Regions from separate parts of the Terribacillus sp. FSL K6-0262 genome, predicted to be linked through region 1. Evidence: riboswitches for the same ligand, from Rfam matches in the RefSeq annotation. Region 1 holds a riboswitch; each other region holds the start of a gene.
What was found. Region 1 has a riboswitch for S-adenosylmethionine ahead of MHI54_RS03615 (methionine biosynthesis PLP-dependent protein). Riboswitches for the same ligand answer to the same signal wherever they lie in the genome.
Positions count from the first base shown of each region.

Region 2: linked by a shared signal. The riboswitch ahead of MHI54_RS06340 (iron-containing alcohol dehydrogenase family protein) and the one ahead of MHI54_RS03615 (methionine biosynthesis PLP-dependent protein) in region 1 are both predicted to bind S-adenosylmethionine.
Region 3: linked by a shared signal. The riboswitch ahead of MHI54_RS04285 (LLM class flavin-dependent oxidoreductase) and the one ahead of MHI54_RS03615 (methionine biosynthesis PLP-dependent protein) in region 1 are both predicted to bind S-adenosylmethionine.
Region 4: linked by a shared signal. The riboswitch ahead of ssuE (NADPH-dependent FMN reductase) and the one ahead of MHI54_RS03615 (methionine biosynthesis PLP-dependent protein) in region 1 are both predicted to bind S-adenosylmethionine.

Region 1 is NZ_CP150277.1:714,285-719,054, reverse strand. It holds gene MHI54_RS03625 (ABC transporter substrate-binding protein) at 1-541, opposite strand, end outside; gene MHI54_RS03620 (M20 family metallopeptidase) at 554-1,750, opposite strand; SAM riboswitch class I at 1,859-1,962, opposite strand; SAM riboswitch class I at 2,162-2,265, shown strand; gene MHI54_RS03615 (methionine biosynthesis PLP-dependent protein) at 2,343-3,458, shown strand; gene MHI54_RS03610 (aminotransferase class I/II-fold pyridoxal phosphate-dependent enzyme) at 3,455-4,627, shown strand; gene MHI54_RS03605 (5-methyltetrahydropteroyltriglutamate--homocysteine S-methyltransferase) at 4,644-4,770, shown strand, end outside.
Region 2 is NZ_CP150277.1:1,230,703-1,235,472, reverse strand. It holds gene MHI54_RS06355 (DUF456 family protein) at 1-72, shown strand, start outside; gene MHI54_RS06350 (DUF3817 domain-containing protein) at 186-479, opposite strand; gene MHI54_RS06345 (carbon-nitrogen family hydrolase) at 574-1,356, opposite strand; gene MHI54_RS06340 (iron-containing alcohol dehydrogenase family protein) at 1,353-2,447, opposite strand; SAM riboswitch class I at 2,526-2,628, opposite strand; gene MHI54_RS06335 (pyridoxal phosphate-dependent aminotransferase) at 2,736-3,914, shown strand; gene MHI54_RS06330 (MBL fold metallo-hydrolase) at 3,949-4,770, opposite strand, start outside.
Region 3 is NZ_CP150277.1:823,353-828,122, forward strand. It holds gene MHI54_RS04280 (S66 peptidase family protein) at 1-941, shown strand, start outside; gene MHI54_RS04285 (LLM class flavin-dependent oxidoreductase) at 960-2,324, opposite strand; SAM riboswitch class I at 2,404-2,504, opposite strand; gene MHI54_RS04290 (DUF1992 domain-containing protein) at 2,517-2,888, opposite strand; gene MHI54_RS04295 (CAP domain-containing protein) at 2,960-3,805, opposite strand; gene mreBH (rod-share determining protein MreBH) at 4,307-4,770, shown strand, end outside.
Region 4 is NZ_CP150277.1:286,701-291,470, reverse strand. It holds gene murD (UDP-N-acetylmuramoyl-L-alanine--D-glutamate ligase) at 1-252, shown strand, start outside; gene spoVE (stage V sporulation protein E) at 324-1,427, shown strand; SAM riboswitch class I at 1,573-1,679, shown strand; gene ssuE (NADPH-dependent FMN reductase) at 1,771-2,322, shown strand; gene MHI54_RS01420 (MFS transporter) at 2,335-3,609, shown strand; gene MHI54_RS01415 (LLM class flavin-dependent oxidoreductase) at 3,628-4,770, shown strand, end outside.

The DNA of each region.
Region 1 (4,770 bases):
CGGCAGGAATGATGACAGCAGATGCTTTCGGAGCAGCCAGATCGGTGAGCAAAGCGGCATACGGGTCTTTCAGCGTGATGACCAATGTCAAGTCATCTGTTGCTTCGACAGCATCCACATGTGTTGCTGTGATCTTACCGACGGAAGAGACCTTGAGCCAGCGTTCGATCGATGCTTTGGCATCCTCGGCAGTCACGTCCTGGCCGTTGTGGAATTTCAGTCCATCACGCAGGGTGATCGTGTATGTTTTCTTGTCATCGCTGACGGTATAGTCGTCGGCTAGTAAAGGACGAGCCTGGTAATCCTTATCGAGGGCGAACAGGCCTTCATAGATATGCCAGCCTATTTTTCTCGCAGCGCTTTCACCGGAATACATCCAGTCCAGTGTGTCGGGATCCGCTGTCATGGCAACGTTCAAGTCGCCGCCTTCCACGGGTTCTCCGCCGCTTGCGCCGGAACTGCTGCTGGAATTGCCGGAGCATCCGAACAGTGCGATGGTAGCCGCCAAGCCTAATGATATAAGTGCAAATCTCTTCTTCAAGACATTTCCTCCTTAGCTTCCCAATAACGAGAATACGATTTTCGTGAACGCTTTTTCGGTGATGAGCAATGCGCGCTCATCGATGTCGAATTTCGGATGATGATGCGGATAGTGTGTGCCTGTATCCTCGTTGCGGGAGCCAACTTTAAAAAAGCTGCCGGGTTTTTCCTGCAGGTAATAAGCGAAATCTTCCGCTCCCATCCCGGTTTCAAGCTCTATTACCTGTTCTTCGCCGAATTGCTCGGAGAACAGCCTCTGCAAAAGAGCAGTCTCCTCAGGATGATTATAAAGCGCAGGATAGCCGTGCAGGTAATCGATGGAATAGGTTGCGCCGAATCCGCTCGTGATCCCCGAAACGATTGCTTCTATCTGCTGTCTGACCTGCTTGCGGATGTCGGCATTGAATGTCCGGACCGTGCCTTCCAATTTGGCTGTATCCGGAATGACATTGAACGCATTGCCGGACTGGAAGACACCCAGTGTCACAACCGCGGATTCCAGCGGGCTGACTCTGCGGCTGACAATCTTCTGCAAGGCGCTTACGATATCACTGCCGATGACGATTGGATCGACAGCTTCCTGAGGAGCGGCGCCATGCCCCCCTTTTCCTTGGATGGTGATCGAAAATTTATCCACTGCGGCCATTTTGAATCCTTCGCCGACACCGATTTTCCCGACAGGGGCAGCAGAGTTAAGATGTGCGCCGTAGACATAATCGACGCCGTCGAGTGCTCCATCTTCAATCATCGCCTTGGCACCGCCGGGCGGTACTTCCTCAGCAGGCTGGAACAGGAAGACGACTTTGCCTTTCAGGCTGTCCTTATGCTTGATCAATGCTTTGGCAGTCCCGAGTAGTGCAGCCGTATGACCGTCATGCCCGCAAGCATGCATCACACCAGGTATCTGGGAGCGATAGGCTGTTTCTTTCTCGTCCTCTATCGGCAGGGCATCGAAATCAGCCCTGAGGGCAATCGTCGGCCCAGTCTCTTTCCCTGACAGCGCTGCGACAATGCCGTAGCCGCCGATATTTGTCTGGATATCCTCATATCCGAAGCTGTGCAGCTTATCAGCGATGAAACGGGCTGTTTCTGTCTCTTGAAAACTCAATTCAGGATGCTGATGCAGATATCGTCTCCATTCGACGACTTCTGCGAAATCCTGTTCCAATTCCTTATGTACCTCCGCAAGGGTCTGCTTTGTGGTCTCCATCCTATAGCCTCCTGTAATAATCTTGATATCTCCAATGAAATTAATCGGATTTTGTCTTAAAAAAAGGCCCCTTCCACAAGAAGAGGGCCATTTTTCAAGCTTCCGCTCTTCTTATCTTCAGTGTCAAACACCTGGAATTAGCACAGTACTGCGGCTTGCAGCCTGTTGCTTTGGTTTCTTAGGGCCATTCCCTCCACCAATCTGGATAAGAAATATCAGTTGTAAGGAAAAGGATAGACCGAAAAGTACTGGGTGTCAATCCTATTTTTTTACTTTGACTGCCATCAAAAACGGCTTTGCCTAAAAAAATCAACAGAAATAATTGTATTTGATGGAAAATTATCAAAAATATCTTGACTGGATTTTCCTGTATGTTAACATGGCTATAATATAAAAAATGAATAGTGATTTTTCTTATCAAGAGAGACGGAGGGAATTGGCCCTATGATGTCTCAGCAACCAGTCTGTCCAGACACGGTGCTAATTCCAAAAGGTATCCGCCTTAAAGATAAGAAGCTGATTCGGTTATGACTGGACCTTCTTCCTTTTTGGGGAGAAGGTTCTTTTTTTATATAGAAGGGTGAGAATCGATATGGGAAGTAGCTTAGAGACAACATTTGTACAGATAGGAAACCGAAGTGATGAAGTGACAGGTGCTGTCAATCCGCCGGTTTATCTTTCCACTGCTTATGCACATGGCGGAATCGGGGAATCGACTGGTTATGATTATACCCGGACGAAGAACCCGACTCGGGCTGTTCTGGAGGAAGGATTCGCAAAGCTTGAAAAAGGTGACCGGGCTTTTGCCTGCAGCTCGGGCATGGCAGCGATCCAACTCGTATTATCACTTTTCCGATCCGGAGACTCCCTGCTCGTGCCGGAGGATATTTATGGCGGCACCTATCGACTGTTCGATTTCTATTCGGAATCATACGGAGTGACACCGATTTACGCTCCATTTCGGACAGTGGGAGAAACAGCAGCGATGATTACGGATGAGACAAAAGCGATCTTCCTGGAGACACCTACAAATCCACTGATGCAGGAAATCGATATGGATGCGTATGCGCAACTGGCGAAAGCACACGGTCTGTTGCTGATTGTCGACAATACATTCCTGACGCCTTATCTCCAGCAGCCAATTACACATGGGGCAGATATCGTCATCCATAGTGCGACGAAATATATCGGCGGACATAATGATGTACTGGCTGGACTGGTCGTGAGTAAGGGCGTAGAGCTGTCAGAGCGCCTGTCTGTACTCCATAACGGCATCGGTGCCGTGTTATCCCCGCTCGATTCCTGGCTTCTCATCCGTGGCTTGAAGACGCTGCCGCTCCGAATGCGGCAGCATCAAACCAATGCCAAGCGCATCGCGGCATATTTGAAAGAGCAGCCAAAGGTGGAGGATGTCCTATACGCAGGCAAGGGCGGCATGCTTTCTTTCCGGGTCAAGGACAGTAAATGGGTCGATCCGTTCCTGCGCAGCCTGAAGACCATTACATTTGCAGAAAGCCTTGGCGGAGTGGAGAGTTTCATTACATATCCAACGACACAGACCCATGCCGATATCCCTCTTGAAGAAAGGGAAGCCAGGGGAATATGCGATCGGCTGCTCCGTTTCTCGGTCGGGATCGAAGAAGCGGATGATTTGATCGGAGATTTGCAGCAAGCATTCCAAAGAGTGGACCAGGAGGTCATCTTATGAGCGAACAGCATTTGGAAACGGCGTGTATCCAAGGCCGGCATAAGGAACAGCGGACAGGTGCGGTGAACGTGCCGATTTATCTTTCCTCCACTTACCATCAGGAAGGCTTCGATGCTTTCGGTCCGTTCGACTATAGCCGTTCCGGCAATCCGACACGGGAAGCGCTCGAGCAAAAGGCGGCAGAACTGGAGGGAGGGACATGTGCTTTCGCTTTTTCATCGGGCATGGCAGCGATATCTTCTGCATTCATGCTGCTGTCTGCGGGCGATCATGTGGTAGTGACCGAAGATGTGTATGGCGGTACGTACCGTTTTGTGACAGAGATCCTTCCTAAGTTCCAGATCAGCCATTCCTTTGTGGATCTAACCGATCTGGATGCGGTTGAAGCGGCCATCCAGCCAAACACGAAGGTCATTTATCTGGAATCACCCTCCAATCCTCGTTTGAAGGTGACGGATATCCGTGCGGTTGTACGGTTGGCCAAGCAGAATGGGTGCTTGACTTTTTTGGATAATACGTTTTTGACGCCATTGTATCAGCAGCCGCTTTCACTCGGTGTGGATGTAGCCATCCATAGTGCGACCAAGTTCCTTTCCGGGCATAGCGATATCATCGCCGGGCTCCTGATCACCAGGGACAACGATCTGGGAGAGCGGCTTGCCTTCATCCAGAATACATTCGGGGCCATCCTTGGTGCCCAGGATAGCTATTTGCTGCTCCAAGGCATCAAGACGCTGGGAGCAAGGCTGCGTCAGTCGACGGAGACAGCGGGAAGGATAGCATCCTACTTGCTGGAGCATCCGCTTGTGGAAGATGTCTTCTACCCGGGTTTGCCAACCCATAAAGGCCGCGATATACATACCGGGCAAGCCAGCGGGAACGGAGCGGTATTATCTTTCATCCTGCCGAGCAGGGAGCATGCGAAGGTATTCGTTGAACAGCTTCGCATTCCGGTTTTCGCCGTCAGTCTTGGCGCGGTGGAATCCATCCTCTCGTATCCTGCTGCAATGTCGCATGCGGCCATGCCGGAGGATGAGCGGAGAAAACGCGGCATCACAGATGGCCTCTTGCGTTTATCTGTCGGTTTGGAGCATGCAGAAGATCTTATCGGGGATCTGCACCAGGCTTTGGAGGCTGCTGGGCGATCAACAGAGATAGTGAAAAATTAAAATGGGAGAGATGAACATGACAATCAAGACAAAAACGGCACCATTCAGAGCAGATCACGTAGGGAGCTTGCTTCGTCCCGATGTACTGCACAAAGCAAGACAGCAATTCAACAATGGACAAATCACCAAACAAGAGCTGCGGG
Region 2 (4,770 bases), 520 kb from region 1:
GGCGGATCGATAGCTAAAATCGTCATTCAATTGATCATGATCGTTTGGTTCTTCATAGCAGCCTTCGTATAAAATGGAACAACCAAGGGTGATCTCCATGTGTGAGGTCACTCTTTCCCGTTTATATAGAAATCAAAAACACCCTGCAGGAACAGGGTGTTGGTTTGAGTTTGAGATAATATTGTTTAAGCATATTGTGTTTTCTGCAATTTCATATCGAAGATGTAATAGCCGAATGGAATGACGGATGCGAGTAAGGCAAAGATCGCCCATTTCAATCCCCAGCCGACTTTCAATGTTGTGTAGCCAGTCCAAATCACATACAGGACGAACAGGCCGCCGTGGATGGCACCTATATAGGTGACGAAAATCGGTATATCCATCATGTATTTCAGCGGCATCGCTATGATTAACAGCAAAAGCAAAGAAGTCCCTTCGAGAAATCCGATCGTTCGGAACCATTTCAGTGTCGCTTGCATGAAAGCCCTCCCAGAAACCGTTTGTAAATAGTATAAGCAAGCCAGCCTATCTTTACCACAACTCGGGATAACTTGTCATAACATTGTCAAAATATCATTTCACATCATAGATGGCAGGCCGTCTATCCTGGAAGACCGGAATACGGCTGCGTACGTCGTCCACTTGGCCCAGATCCGCTTCCCCATATAGAATGGTCGCTTCTTCGCCTGCTTCAGCAATTACTTCACCCCACGGCCCGATGATCAGGCTGTGCCCGGCGAATTCATTAGCTGGATCACTTCCTGCGCGATTACAAGCGACTACAAAACATTGATTTTCGATGGCCCTGCTGAGCAGGAGTGCGCGCCAGTGGTCCAGCCGCTGCTTCGGCCACTCAGCGACGACGAATAATACTTGCTGATCATGTATCATATGCGTGCGGATGAATTCCGGAAAACGGATATCATAGCAGATGACCCCGGCCGCTTGCTTGTTTCCGATGGAGAAAGAGGCAGACCTGTCGCCTTGGGTGAGGAACTTCTCTTCATCCATCAGCCGGAATAGATGTGCCTTGTCATATTCATGCAGCAATTCGCCTGCTGGCCCGAAGACAAGCATCGTGTTATGGATGCCTGCTTCCGTTTGCTTGGCGATGGAACCAGCGACGATATATACCTGATGGGCCTTGGCCAGCCTGCTGATGAACCGCTTCGTCGTTTCTCCCTCATCATCGCTGATGGCATCAAGCCTTGTCAGATCATAACCAGTGGTCCAAAGCTCGGGCAGCACAATGACATCAGCATTTTCCTGTGCCTCATTTATCAATGCTTCCATTTTTCCATAATTGGCTTCTGGATCGCCAAAAATGATATCATGCTGAATCAATGCAAGCTTCATTGTGTCACTCCCTGATTTGCCGCAACGAATGTTTCTACACGGTGCATTGCCTCCACTACTCGATCCGAAGAGGAAACATGCATGAAATGAATCGATTCCCCTGGAGCTACTGCGCCGTCTGCGGTGATTTTCATTGCTCTATCAAGATCCCCTTTCACGCCAAGCTCTTTCAATACGGTAGGTAGGCCGAGCTTACGGTAGAATGGCAGCAAAGTGAGAATCTCGTCAAATTTCCCCTCCAACGCAAGCTGGATAAGAATGCCGTAAGCCACTTTATTCCCATGCAGCTGCTCATGTGTTTCTGGCAATCTGGTCAATCCGTTGTGAATGGAATGAGCACCGGCGATACGGCCGTACTCGTCCCCGAATCCGCCTACCATACCGCCTGCCATGATGATGGTTTCCGCAACTCTGAGGAATGAACTGTCTGCTCGCTTATCCTGTAAAGAACAAATCGCTGCATCACCTTCAGCAATAAGGATATCACGGCATAATTTGGCAGCATTGCGAGCGATTTGGACAGCTAGCGGCTGATCGGTCATATTTTCGGTCAGCACATCTGCCTCATACCATTTTGCCAATGTATCGCCAATGCCGGCAATCAGATAAGGTGCTGGTGTCGTGAGCAGCAGCCTTGGCTCGACCAGGAGCATGAATGTACTGCGAGGGAAGATTGTATATTCGACAAAATTGCCTGCCTCATCATAGAAGACGCTAAGGGAAGCCCATGGGGAGCAGTTGGATATGATTGTAGGAATCAATATGACGGGAAGCCCTGCCTCATCAGCAGCGGCTTTGGCGGTATCCAACACTTTTCCGCCGCCTACGCCGATTATGAATTGAGCAGCTTCTCCTGTTGCGATATTTGCTAATCTAGCTGCTTCCGCATGTGTGCATTGACCATTATAGGCAACACGTTTAACCGGCAGATCGATGTGGTCCAGGAATGGAGAAGCGGCTTTCCAGGATGCATCACCGTGAATAAGCAAGCCGTTTGTCCAATTCAATCCTGCAAGCCTTGCGGGAAGGCTGTCCAATATATTTTCTTCGCACGCATAATAGTTTGGTGCACCTTTAATGTTGATCGTCATGCTGTCACCTCATTGATTTTTTATACAAAAAAACTCTTCCAAGCGAAATTGGAAGAGGGAAAGGCCAACGCATCCGTCCCCTTATCCCTCAGCATTTGCTGTTGGAATTAGCACCGTGTGCATTACGCACCGGTTGCCGGGCTTCATCGGGCCAAGTCCCTCCGCCTTCTCTTGATAAGAGTGAGTGAATCATGTATGATTTGTTCATTATTACATTGTATTTCCAAGACTGTCAAGATTGTCAATAGTCAGAATGGATGGATGCAAGGTGACAGGAGAGTGAGTCAAATGGATTTTCCGTTTTCAGATGCGCTGAAACAATTGCCGGAACAGTTTTTTGCCGGCTTGGTACACAAGGTGGGTTTGCTGGAGCAACAGGGGCACGATATCATCAAGCTCGGGCAGGGGAACCCTGATTTGCCGACACCGCAGCATATCGTAGATAAATTGAAAGAAGCCTCTGATAATCCGGCTTATCATAAATATTCACCATTCAGAGGCTTTGATTTTCTTAAACAGGCAGTCTGTGACTTTTATGACCGGGAATACGGCGTGAAACTAGATCCCGAAACAGAAGTGGCCATCATGTTCGGCTCTAAGACAGGTTTGGTGGAGATCAGTCAATGTCTTTTGAATCCGGGTGATTTGGCATTGCTTCCGGATCCGGGGTATCCCGATTATATGTCCGGAATCGAACTTGCACAAGCACGGACATCGCTCATGCCATTGACTGCTGAGAATGGATTCCTGCCTGAGTATGATGCTATTTCTGCGGGTGATCTGGAAGAAGCAAAGCTAATGTTCCTGAATTATCCGAACAACCCGACTGCTGCTACAGCAGATCGGGAGTTCTTCGATAAAACAGTGGAACTGGCAAAGGAACATAAAATTTGTGTCCTGCATGATTTCGCTTATGGTGCACTTGGGTTTGATGGAGAAAAACCGCAGAGCTTCCTGCAATCCGAGGGCAGCAAGGAAGTCGGCATCGAGATGTACACCTTATCCAAAACCTATAATATGGCAGGCTGGCGCATCGCTTTTGCTGTCGGCAATGCTTCCGTGATAGAAAGCCTGAATTTGATTCAAGATCATCTTTATGTGAGCTTGTTCGGAGCCATGCAGGAAGCGGCAGCGTATGCCCTGACGTCAGATCAAACCTGTGTGGAAGAGCTGATTCACACATATGAAGCCAGAAGGGATGCCTTTATCGGCCATTTGCGTGCAATCGGCTGGGATGTACCTGAACCAAAGGGGACTTTCTTTGTTTGGCTGCCTGTTCCGAACGGATTCACATCGGAGGAATTTGCGGATTTGCTGCTTGAAAAGGCCCATGTGGCGGTTGCTCCCGGCAATGGTTTCGGGAAGCATGGTGAAGGATACGTTCGAGCCGGTCTATTGGATACGGAAGAAAGATTGCTGGAGGCTGCAAAGCGAATCGAAAGGCTCGGCATCTTCTCGAAGGCATAGAAAAGAGCCAGTCAAGGGGACTGGCTCTTCTTGGTCAGTTGGTGACTGCACAGCGGTTAGGACCGGATTCGATGTCTGCTGCCTCTGTTTCATCTATGGTTGTGTTTCCTTGATTCGCTTCCCGGATCAGCTGATAGCTATTGGGCTGACGCGCAGGGATGCTGTTTAAAACGGAAGCAGTGAACTCGCTCGAATCTTTCATCTGCAGACGAGGGTTCTTTCGGTATAGATCTTCCATTCGTGCTTGTACCGTTCCATCTGGTCCGATTTCCGAAAGCTCCGAGAAATGGGCAGGCAGGACGATCAAGTCCAGCGACAATAATGGATATTTTTCATATAAGGTGCTGTACAAATCTTGTACCCATTGTTCTGCCTGACCTGCCAGATCCGGGCGTCCGATCGACTCGGTAAAGAGCGTATCCCCGGATAACAGGTATGTGTCATCAACGACAAAACTGATGCTTCCCTCTGTATGACCTGGTGAGGCAACACAGCGAATGCCTTCCTCGGGCTTGCCCAAGGGTATTTTGGTCCCGTCTTGTAACGGGGAAAAGCTGAACTTTGCTTCTTTTCCATCATTGGCAGGGAACCAATAGGTCGCCCCGGTTTCCTCTGCGAGCTTTTGTCCGCCGGATAAATGATCTGCGTGGAGGTGGGTATCCAATACATGTTTGATTTCCCATCCATTCTCCTTTGCGAAAGAAACATAGGCTTCCGTGAATCTGGCCGGGTCCACTACGGCTGCTTCGCCTCCAGAGACGATCATATAGGATAGGCAGCCTTTCCCGATGCGCATAAACTGGTAAATCGATCCGCCATACGTAAGGTCACCGATCTTCGCTGGACTGATTGTTTC
Region 3 (4,770 bases), 110 kb from region 1:
ATCCCCGGATACATAAAGCAAAAAAGCAGCTGGAGAAGCTGGGAAACCGCGTGATCATAGGCGAGACAGTCTGGACCCAGGAAGCTGCCAGAAGCAGCTCTGCCGAAATCCGGGCAGCTGAACTGATGAGCTTCCTTACCGATCCTGAAATCGATGCCCTCATGCCGCCATGGGGCGGGGAATTGCTTATTCAAGTATTGCCAAGACTGGATTGGGACAAGCTAGCTTCAAGCAATCCAAAATGGCTGATCGGTTATTCTGATACAAGCACACTTCTTTGTTCCTATACGCTCCGGACAAATATCGCTACAGCCCATACAACCAACTTCTTCGATCTGCATATGGCATCACTCGATGGAACGACAAGGCAGTGGCATAAGGTTTTATCTGCACCATCACGCAAAAACTTTATCCAGCATGCTTCGGCCATGTATCAGTCTTCTTGGGATGCACTTTTCGAACAAGACGATGCAGCGGGATTTGATCTGGACAGCGAAACGGAATGGAAATCCACTACTGGTAAACCTGTTTCCTTTACTGGCCGATTGATTGGCGGCTGCCTGAATACATTGACGGTCATTGCCGGGACAAAGTATGCCCCGATCAAGAAATGGCAAGAGTCTTTTGAAGAAGATACAATCGTCTATCTCGAATGGAGCGATTGGAGTACAGCAGAAGCCTACCGGAATCTTTGGCACCTGAAGGAGCTCGGCTGGTTCGATCGGGCAAGCGGTGTATTATTCGGCAGACCCGCTCGAAGCACACCTTCAGAGGATTACACAGACGAGCAAATGATCCGGGAATTCGCCGATGAAATCGGATTGCCGATCATCTTCGACACTGATATAGGACATATGCCGCCGCAATTGACATTGATCAACGGTGCTTTGACAACGGTTTCGTATCAGGATGGGACTGGCACATTGACTTATCTGGAATAGGAAAGAGGAGCTGATGGTTCAGCTCCTCTTTCCTTGTTTTGCCGGATGCGTCCCGGGGAGATGCGGATGTCCGAATAATTTCTCCCGGAATGTACCTCCTGCATAGTCCTTTTTATACAATCCCCGCTCTTGCAGGATTGGCACAACCAATTCGACGAAGTCCTCCAAGTCCCTCGGCGTAATATAATGGGTCAGGTTAAAGCCATCCACTCCGCTCCTCACAAAAAAGTCCTCGATCCTGTCGGCCACCTGTTCAGGGCTGCCGATGATGATCTCCATTTCAGCTGGTTTGCTGAATTTCTCTTGTATCTCTTTGACCGTGAATGGCCTGGCAGCGTCCTTGGTCAAATATGCAGCTCGTGATTGCCCTTGTTCCGTATGCTTGTACGTGAACAGTTCATCCTCATCTTCATAGGATGCCAAGTCATAACCAGTCGATCCACCATACTGGGCCTTTGCTGCATCTGCACTCCAATATTTCTTGATTTCTTCATATTTCGCATATGCTTCCTCTTCCGTTTCAGCAACGACTACATTCAGGAAAGTGAATGCTTTGATTTCATCACGGCTTCTGCCGTATGCTTCTGCACGCGTTTTGATATCCTCGATATAGTAGTTGATTTTTTCCGGTGTCGGTCCGCCGACAAACACACATTCAGCATGTCTGGCTGCGAAATCGCGCCCTTTTTCAGAGGTTCCCGCTTGGTAAAGCACTGGCGTACGCTGCGGGGATGGCTCACTGACATGAGGCCCTTCAACGGAGAAGTATTTCCCCTTGTGCTTGATGCGATGTACCTTATCCGGGTCCACCAGAACGCCTCTTTCCGGATCTGAAACAACCGCATCCTCTTCCCAGCTGTCTTCAAGCAGCTTATAAGAAACCTCCAGGAATTCCTCTGCTATCCGGTAACGTTCATCATGCTTGACCATTTTTTCCAGCCCGAAATTCCGGGCCGCATTCGGTAAGTAGGATGTAACGATATTCCAAGCGACACGCCCCTTGGTCAAGTGGTCGAGAGTCGAGAATTTACGCGCATTATGGAATGGCTGCTCGTAGGATGTACTGACCGTGACAGCGAAGGAAAGGTTCTCCGTCACAGCTGCCATTGCCGGGATGGCAAAGGCAGGGTCATTCAGCGGCACTTGGACTCCGTCGCGCAAAGCAGCCTTTTCATCCCCGCCATAGACATCATAAACGCCGAGTACATCAGCGAAGAACACCGCATCGAACTTGCCTTTTTCCAGCAGGCGCGCATGCCCGATCCAGTAGTCAAGCGACTTATACTCGCGATGCCTTCTGCTCTCGGGATGCTTCCATAAGCCGTGGGAATTGTGCATAGCTGCAGTCATATCGAAAGCTTGCAGGATGATTTGTTTCGTCATTATCTCTCACTCCTTTAAAATATGTAAAAAAGCCTCTTCCGTTTTACAGAAGAGGCTCCTTATCCAAGGCGAAAAGCTCCTCTTATCTGTCAGACCATCGTCTGCTGGAATTGGCACAGTGCATCATTGCCTGTTGCCGAGGCTTCCAAGGGCCAGTCCCTCCACCTCTCTTGATAAGAAAATACTATTTGATTATGTTAAATTGCGCTCGATTTGTTCCCGGTATTGACCCAAGGTGCTTGGCGAATGCTTCTTGAGCTTTTGCAGCAATGCTTCGTATTGAATCTCCTTTTCGCTGATCCGTTTCCGATAAGCCGCCCGCTCTGAATCATCCGTACAAACACGCAGTAAATCACGTAAGGCCACAATCTCTTTTTGCAGCTCCATTTCGGGCGGGACATAGCCGGCATTCTTCAGGATCTTATAGCTCATCCGCATATCCTCTGGTACGCCGGATAAATCCTCCAGTTCCAGAGGTTTCCCTGCACCGGGAAGGTTGCGGAATTCTCCACTTTCTTCCGCCTTCTTGATCCGTTCTTCGGCAAGCAGCGAAATCAGATCCATACAATCCCTCCCAAAAATCAAAAAAGCAACCGATTCCGCATCGGTTGCTTTTCATTATACAATAATCTGAATTATTTACCAATGAATTGCTGTGTCCAATAGTTACCGTTTTCCACGTACCCTACACCGATGTTTGTATAATCAGGGTTAAGGATGTTTTCACGGTGACCTTGGCTGTTCATCCAAGCTTCCACAACTTCTTCCGGAGTCTTTTGACCTTGGGCGATGTTTTCACCTGCAGTCTGATAGGAGATACCGAAAGATTTCATCATGTCGAATGGAGAACCGTAAGTCGGGCTGTTGTGGTCGAAGTAACCATTGTCAGCCATGTCCTGGGATTTAGCGCGTGCTACTTTGCTTAGCTCAGCATCTGCTTTCAATGGCTTGAGACCAGCTTTTTCACGCTCTTGGTTAGTCAAGTCCACTACTTGCTGTTCAAATGCGCTCAGCCCTTCTGCAGCTTGCTTGTCTTCTGTCTGCTTGCTGTCAGAAGCAGTTTCTTGTTTTTGTGCTGGAGCTTGTGCTTTTTGTTCAGTTGCTTGCTCTTCAGCTTTTTCTTCTTTTTGCGGAGCAGCTTTTTGCTCTTCTTTATTAGAAGCAGGTGCTTTTGCTTCCTCCTGCTTAGGTTGAGCTTGTACAGGAGTCTGTGCTGTTTCTTGTTGTGCTGGCTGTTGAACATTGTATTTCGCTAGCAAGCTATCAACATCGATGTGAATGTTATAAGCTGATAGATAATCATTCACCCATTTATTCAAATCTTCGATAGAAGAGAAAGATCCGCTTTTCACTACATGTGCTACGTGCACTTGAACTTCTTCTTTAGTTGGCTGTGCCGGTGCAGCGTTTGCTGTGCCTGCCAAAGCGCCTCCTGCCAGGATAGCTGTGGATAGTGTTGTTACTAATACTTTCTTGAACATGATGTTGCTCCTTTCGGGATGTATGTGTTTTCTTGATGCAGCAACATCATAGCATGCGTTTTTATGTAATATTGCAGCCTGGATTTTCCAATTGGCTCTCCTTCCCGAAGTCTCATGCTAAAAGTCGGTTCCTATGCGAAATCGCACCCGCTCATCTTGCTTTGAAACTAGCAATAAACAGCCACCCTGCTATATATTGGATGAAAATCAGGATTGACACCTTTTTTCCTTCCTAGTTTTTGTAACAATCCCTCATTATTTGTAATCTATCTGTAAATTGACTTTGCGTTTGTCTCTTCATATAATACTATCTTCCTAAACTTATTAGTTTATTCTGCCAAATTAGGATAAAGGTATCTCTTTAACACCTCTATACCAGGTGATAGAATGAACTATGTCGAAATTAGGAGCTTTTCGGCTCTTTGACGCATCCACCCCCATAAAGTAAATATCGGGGGAGAATGAATATAGTAGAAATATGTCATCATTGGAGGAAATATAATGTTTGCTAATCCTGAAATCGGAATAGACCTTGGCACTGCAAATATACTTGTGTATACAAAACAAAAAGGAATCGTATTGAATGAACCTTCCGTCGTAGCGATCGATTTGGAAACAAAAAATGTTGTGGCGGTTGGAGCCGAGGCAAAGGAAATGGTCGGTAAGACTCCCCAGAATATCGTACCGATCCGTCCATTGAAAGATGGCGTAATCGCTGACTATGACGTAACAGCTCAATTATTGAAAGAAATTCTGAAAAAAGTAAGCAAGGTGATGGGCGCTTCCCTTCGCAAGCCTACCATTGTTGTCTGCACACCGTCCGGCAGTACTTCCGTTGAAAGACGCGCCATACATAACGCAGTCAAATCCTATGGTGCCAAAAATGTTCATTTGATTGAAGAACCGATTGCCGCAGCTATTGGAGCGGACCTTCCTGTTGATGAGCCAGTGGCCAATGTGATCGT
Region 4 (4,770 bases), 430 kb from region 1:
TTCATGGAACATGTCAAGGCGTTGATCGTGTTCGGTGAAACGGCTGAAAAACTGCGGGAGACTGCCTATATGGCTGGCATCGAACTTATCGAACACGCCAAGGATGTCAAAGAGGCAGCTTCCATCGCCTATCGCATTTCGGAAAGCGGCGATGTCATCCTGCTGTCGCCGGCTTGTGCAAGCTGGGATCAGTACCGGACATTCGAAGAAAGAGGAGACATGTTTGTTGAAGCGGTGCATACATTAGAGTAGGGGCTTGTCCTGCTCAGCCGCTTCGCTGCATGCGGACCCCCAATTCCAATCCAAGGAAATGGGGTTTTTCTTTGCGTAAATCTAATCTTCCGAAGACGGACTGGCTATTGCTCTCATCCATAGGGGGCTTGCTGACAATCGGCATCATCATGGTATACAGTGCTTCTGCGATATGGGCGGAGTATAAATTCGGCGATGGCTTCTTTTTTGCGAAACGGCAGCTGCTGTTTGCCGGGGTGGGGCTGGGAGCGATGCTCATCATATCCAGGGTGCATTATGAAAATTGGCGGAAATATGCCAAGATACTCCTGCTGATTTGCTTCATTTTACTTATCGCCGTCCTCATTCCCGGTATCGGAATGGTTCGGGGCGGTGCGCGGAGCTGGATCGGTGTAGGGGCCTTCAGCATCCAGCCTTCGGAATTCACCAAGCTGGGTTTGATCATCTATTTGGCCGTCTATCTGTCGGCTAAACAGAAATATATAACTTCCCTGAAGGAAGGGTTCCTGCCATCACTCCTGCTCGTCTTTACGGCATTCGGAATGATCATGCTCCAGCCGGATCTTGGAACTGGCGTTGTCCTTGTGCTTACATGCATGGTGATGATTCTGGTCAGCGGAGCGAGGATCACTCACTTTGTCGGACTGGGCATATTGGGCTTGGCTGCATTTGCTGCGCTGATTTTGTCAGCGCCGTATCGCATCCAGCGCATCACCGCATTCCTCGATCCATGGCAAGATCCTTTGGGTGAAGGATTTCAGATCATCCAGTCCCTATATGCAATCGGTCCAGGAGGCTTGATGGGGCTTGGGCTAGGGAATAGCCTGCAGAAATTTTTCTATCTGCCGGAGCCGCAAACGGATTTCATCTTTGCTATTTTAGCAGAGGAGCTAGGCTTCATAGGCGGTGCTGGCGTCATGCTGCTTTTCCTGCTGTTTTTATGGCGCGGCATCCAAGTTGCACTCCGGGCCCCGGATGGTTTCAGCAGCTTGCTGGCATTGGGCATCACCGGGATGATAGCCATTCAATGCATGATCAATATCAGTGTGGTCATTGGTTTGATACCGGTTACTGGCATTACGCTTCCGTTTTTGAGCTATGGGGGATCGTCGCTGACACTTACCTTGAGTTCCGTCGGCATTCTATTGAATGTCAGCAGGTATAGCAGACTCTAAAAGTCAGTATGGGCAACACGGATCAGGATGGAAGGGATATGAACAGAACAAACGAAATGACAAAAGTACTATATTGGAAATTTTCGCACAATTAGCATTGACTTTTTTGAGCGGTGCACGTATCATTGAAGACAATTTCATACAGTTCTTATCAAGAGAAGCCGAGGGACTGGCCCGATGAAGCTTCAGCAACCTCTGACGATGTCAGAAAGGTGCTAAATCCAGCAAGATTAAATTCTTGGAAGATAAGAGTGCGGGCGATTATATCACGCTCTCTTTTCTTCGGAAAAGGGAGCTTTTTTTCGTTTAGTCACTCTACCACGGAAAAAGGAGAAATGACAAATTGACTGACATTATTATTCTCTCAGGAAGTCCATCCAAACATTCGCGGTCGCAGCTGGCAGCAAAGTATGCCGGCAAGCAGGCAAAAGAGCAAGGTTATTCCGTAAGCGAGATTTGTGTTACCGATTTTGAGCCGGAGGATCTTCTGTATGCGAAATTCGACAGTCCGGCAATCTCGGCGGCAAGCCAGGCAGTCAGAAACGCGAAAGGATTGATTATTGCCTCCCCTGTTTACAAAGCAGCCTATACAGGCATATTGAAGGCTCTACTTGATTTATTCCCGCAGGACGCATTCAGGAATAAGCCAGTGCTTCCGATCATGACAGGCGGCAGCCCGGCACATCTGCTCGCGATAGATTATGCATTAAAGCCGCTTATCGCCAATCTTAAGGGTGAAGCATTGCAGGGTGTGTATCTATGCGATCATCACATCAACAAGGAGAACCCGGAGAATCCGATTGCAGATGAAGAAACCGGTGAAAGGCTCAGAACACAGACGAATCAGCTGGCTGAGGCGATCCGCCGCACTCATGCTGCTGCGGCTGTAAAGTGAGGGAGGAGAATGATGAGCGCACCATTAGCTAAGAGAACACTGTTTGGGATGCCTGTTCAAGTCATTGGCGGTTTGCTTGCCATTTTATTATTCATGACCGGTGATGGTATCGAGCAAGCATTTTTGTCTAAGTATGTGGTCGATATCGGCTTCACTGCCAATCAGTCAGCGATCATGTTCAGCGCTTATGGGATTGTGCTTACTTTCGCTTCCTGGCTTGCCGGTGTGCTTGGGGAGGTCATCGGACCGCGCAAGACGATGCTGATCGGGCTGTTCACATGGGTGGTTTTCGAAATCGGTTTTCTGTATCTCGGTCTTTATTTAGAAAGCTTTTCGATGATGGTGCTCATGTACGGCCTCCGCGGTTTCGGCTATCCGCTGTTTGCCTTTGCTTTCATCGTGTGGATTGCCTACCGTACCGAGAAGCAAAAGCTGGCAACGGCAATGGGCTGGTTTTTCTTTATGTTCGCGGGCGGAATAGGGTTTCTTGGCTCCTATTATCCAAGTGTCCTCCTTCCTTTCATCGGGGAAATGGCCACGCTGTGGAGCTCGCTTATCTGGATCATCCTGGGGGGGATTCTGGGAATTGCCTTGGTGGATGATAAAGATCGGGAAGGGTTTAGGATCCAGGATCAGCTTAAAGAAAATAAATGGGCCGAAGCGCTGAAGGGGATCACGATCCTATGGGAAAGCCCGCGGGTTGCTGCCGGCGGTCTGCTCCGGACAATCAATACAGCTGGATGGTACGGATTTGTCGTTGTCATGCCTGGATTCTTCACCAGTTTCTTGGATATATCAACGAGTCAATGGCTGCAGCTGTGGGCTGTACAGTCTGTCAGCAATATGGCAGCAGGGGTTCTGTTCGGCATGCTTGGCGACCGGATCGGCTGGGTGAAGGTGGTCCGCTGGTTCGGCTGTGTCGGAGCTGCTGTCTGCTCGCTGCTTTACTACTACATTCCGGCGGCCTTCGGAGCAAACATCCCGCTGCTTTTATTGAACGCCATCCTATTCGGTGCGGCGATTGCAGCCTTTGTCCCACTGTCTGCCATCCTGCCGACACTTGCTCCTGCCAATCGCGGTGCGGCGATATCCGTACTCAATTTGGGCGCAGGAGCCAGTCAGTTCCTGGGGCCCGTGCTTGTCGGGATACTGAACAATTACCTGGGCATCATCGGCGTTGTATGGGGATTTGCCATTCTTTATGCACTTAGTTTTCTATTGACGCCATTTTTGGCCCCAGCTGCGAAAGCTCAAATACATGCGATGGATGAGCTTGCTGTCAGATAATCAAAGGAGGATCACCAAATGACAAATAAACGGATCTATTTGAATGCATTTGATATGAATTGCGTCGGACACCAATCACCCGGGCTCTGGACACACCCTGAGGATCAGGCGCATCGCTACAAGGATTTGGATTATTGGACGGAACTTGCGCAGATATTGGAGCGCGGTCAGTTCGATGCATTATTTTTGGCGGATGTATTGGGGACATACGATGTCTACCAGGATTCGCGTGATGGGGCAGTGCGCCAGGCTGCGCAAGTGCCTGTCAATGACCCGCTGCTCGTGGTTCCGGCGATGGCTCAAGTCACAAAGCATTTAGGCTTTGGCATCACAGCCTCGGTCACATATGAGCATCCGTACAGCTTTGCACGCCGGGTATCCACCTTGGATCATTTGACCAAGGGGAGAGTGGGCTGGAATATTGTCACCTCCTATCTGGAGAGTGCAGCCAAAAATCTAGGTCTGCATACTCAAATCAAACATGATGAGCGCTATGACATTGCTGAGGAATACGTGGAAGTGTGCTATAAACTTTGGGAAGGCAGCTGGGAAGACGGAGCGGTCGTCCGCGATACGGAACGCAAAGTATACACCGATCCCGAAAAGGTACACGATATCCACCATAAAGGCACGTATTTCACAGTTCCTGGGGCGCATCTTTCCGAGCCTTCCCCGCAGCGGACACCTGTGCTTTTCCAGGCAGGATCATCGTCAAAGGGACGGGTATTTGCCGCCAAGCATGCGGAGTGTGTCTTTATCAGTACGCCTACTGTCACCGTGACAAAGAGCTATGTAGATAAACTTCGCGAGGAGACGGAACGTCAAGGCCGTGATCGGGAGGAAATTAAAGTGATGAGTCTCTTCACTCCGATTGTAGGGGAGACAGAGGAAGCAGCCCGGGAGAAACTGGCCGATTATCGGAGGCATGCAAGCTATGAAGGAGGTCTGGTATTGCTCGGGGGCTGGACCGGCATCGATTTTTCCGAATATGACCCGGACGAAGAGCTTCGTTTTGTCGAGAATGAAGCGATCCACTCGGCAGTGGAGATATTCACGAAAATAGAACCGGATAAAAAATGGACTGTACGGGAAGTGGCCGAATTCGTTGGTGTCGGGGGGATGGGGCCGGTGGTGGCCGGAACACCTGAACAAGTTGCAGAT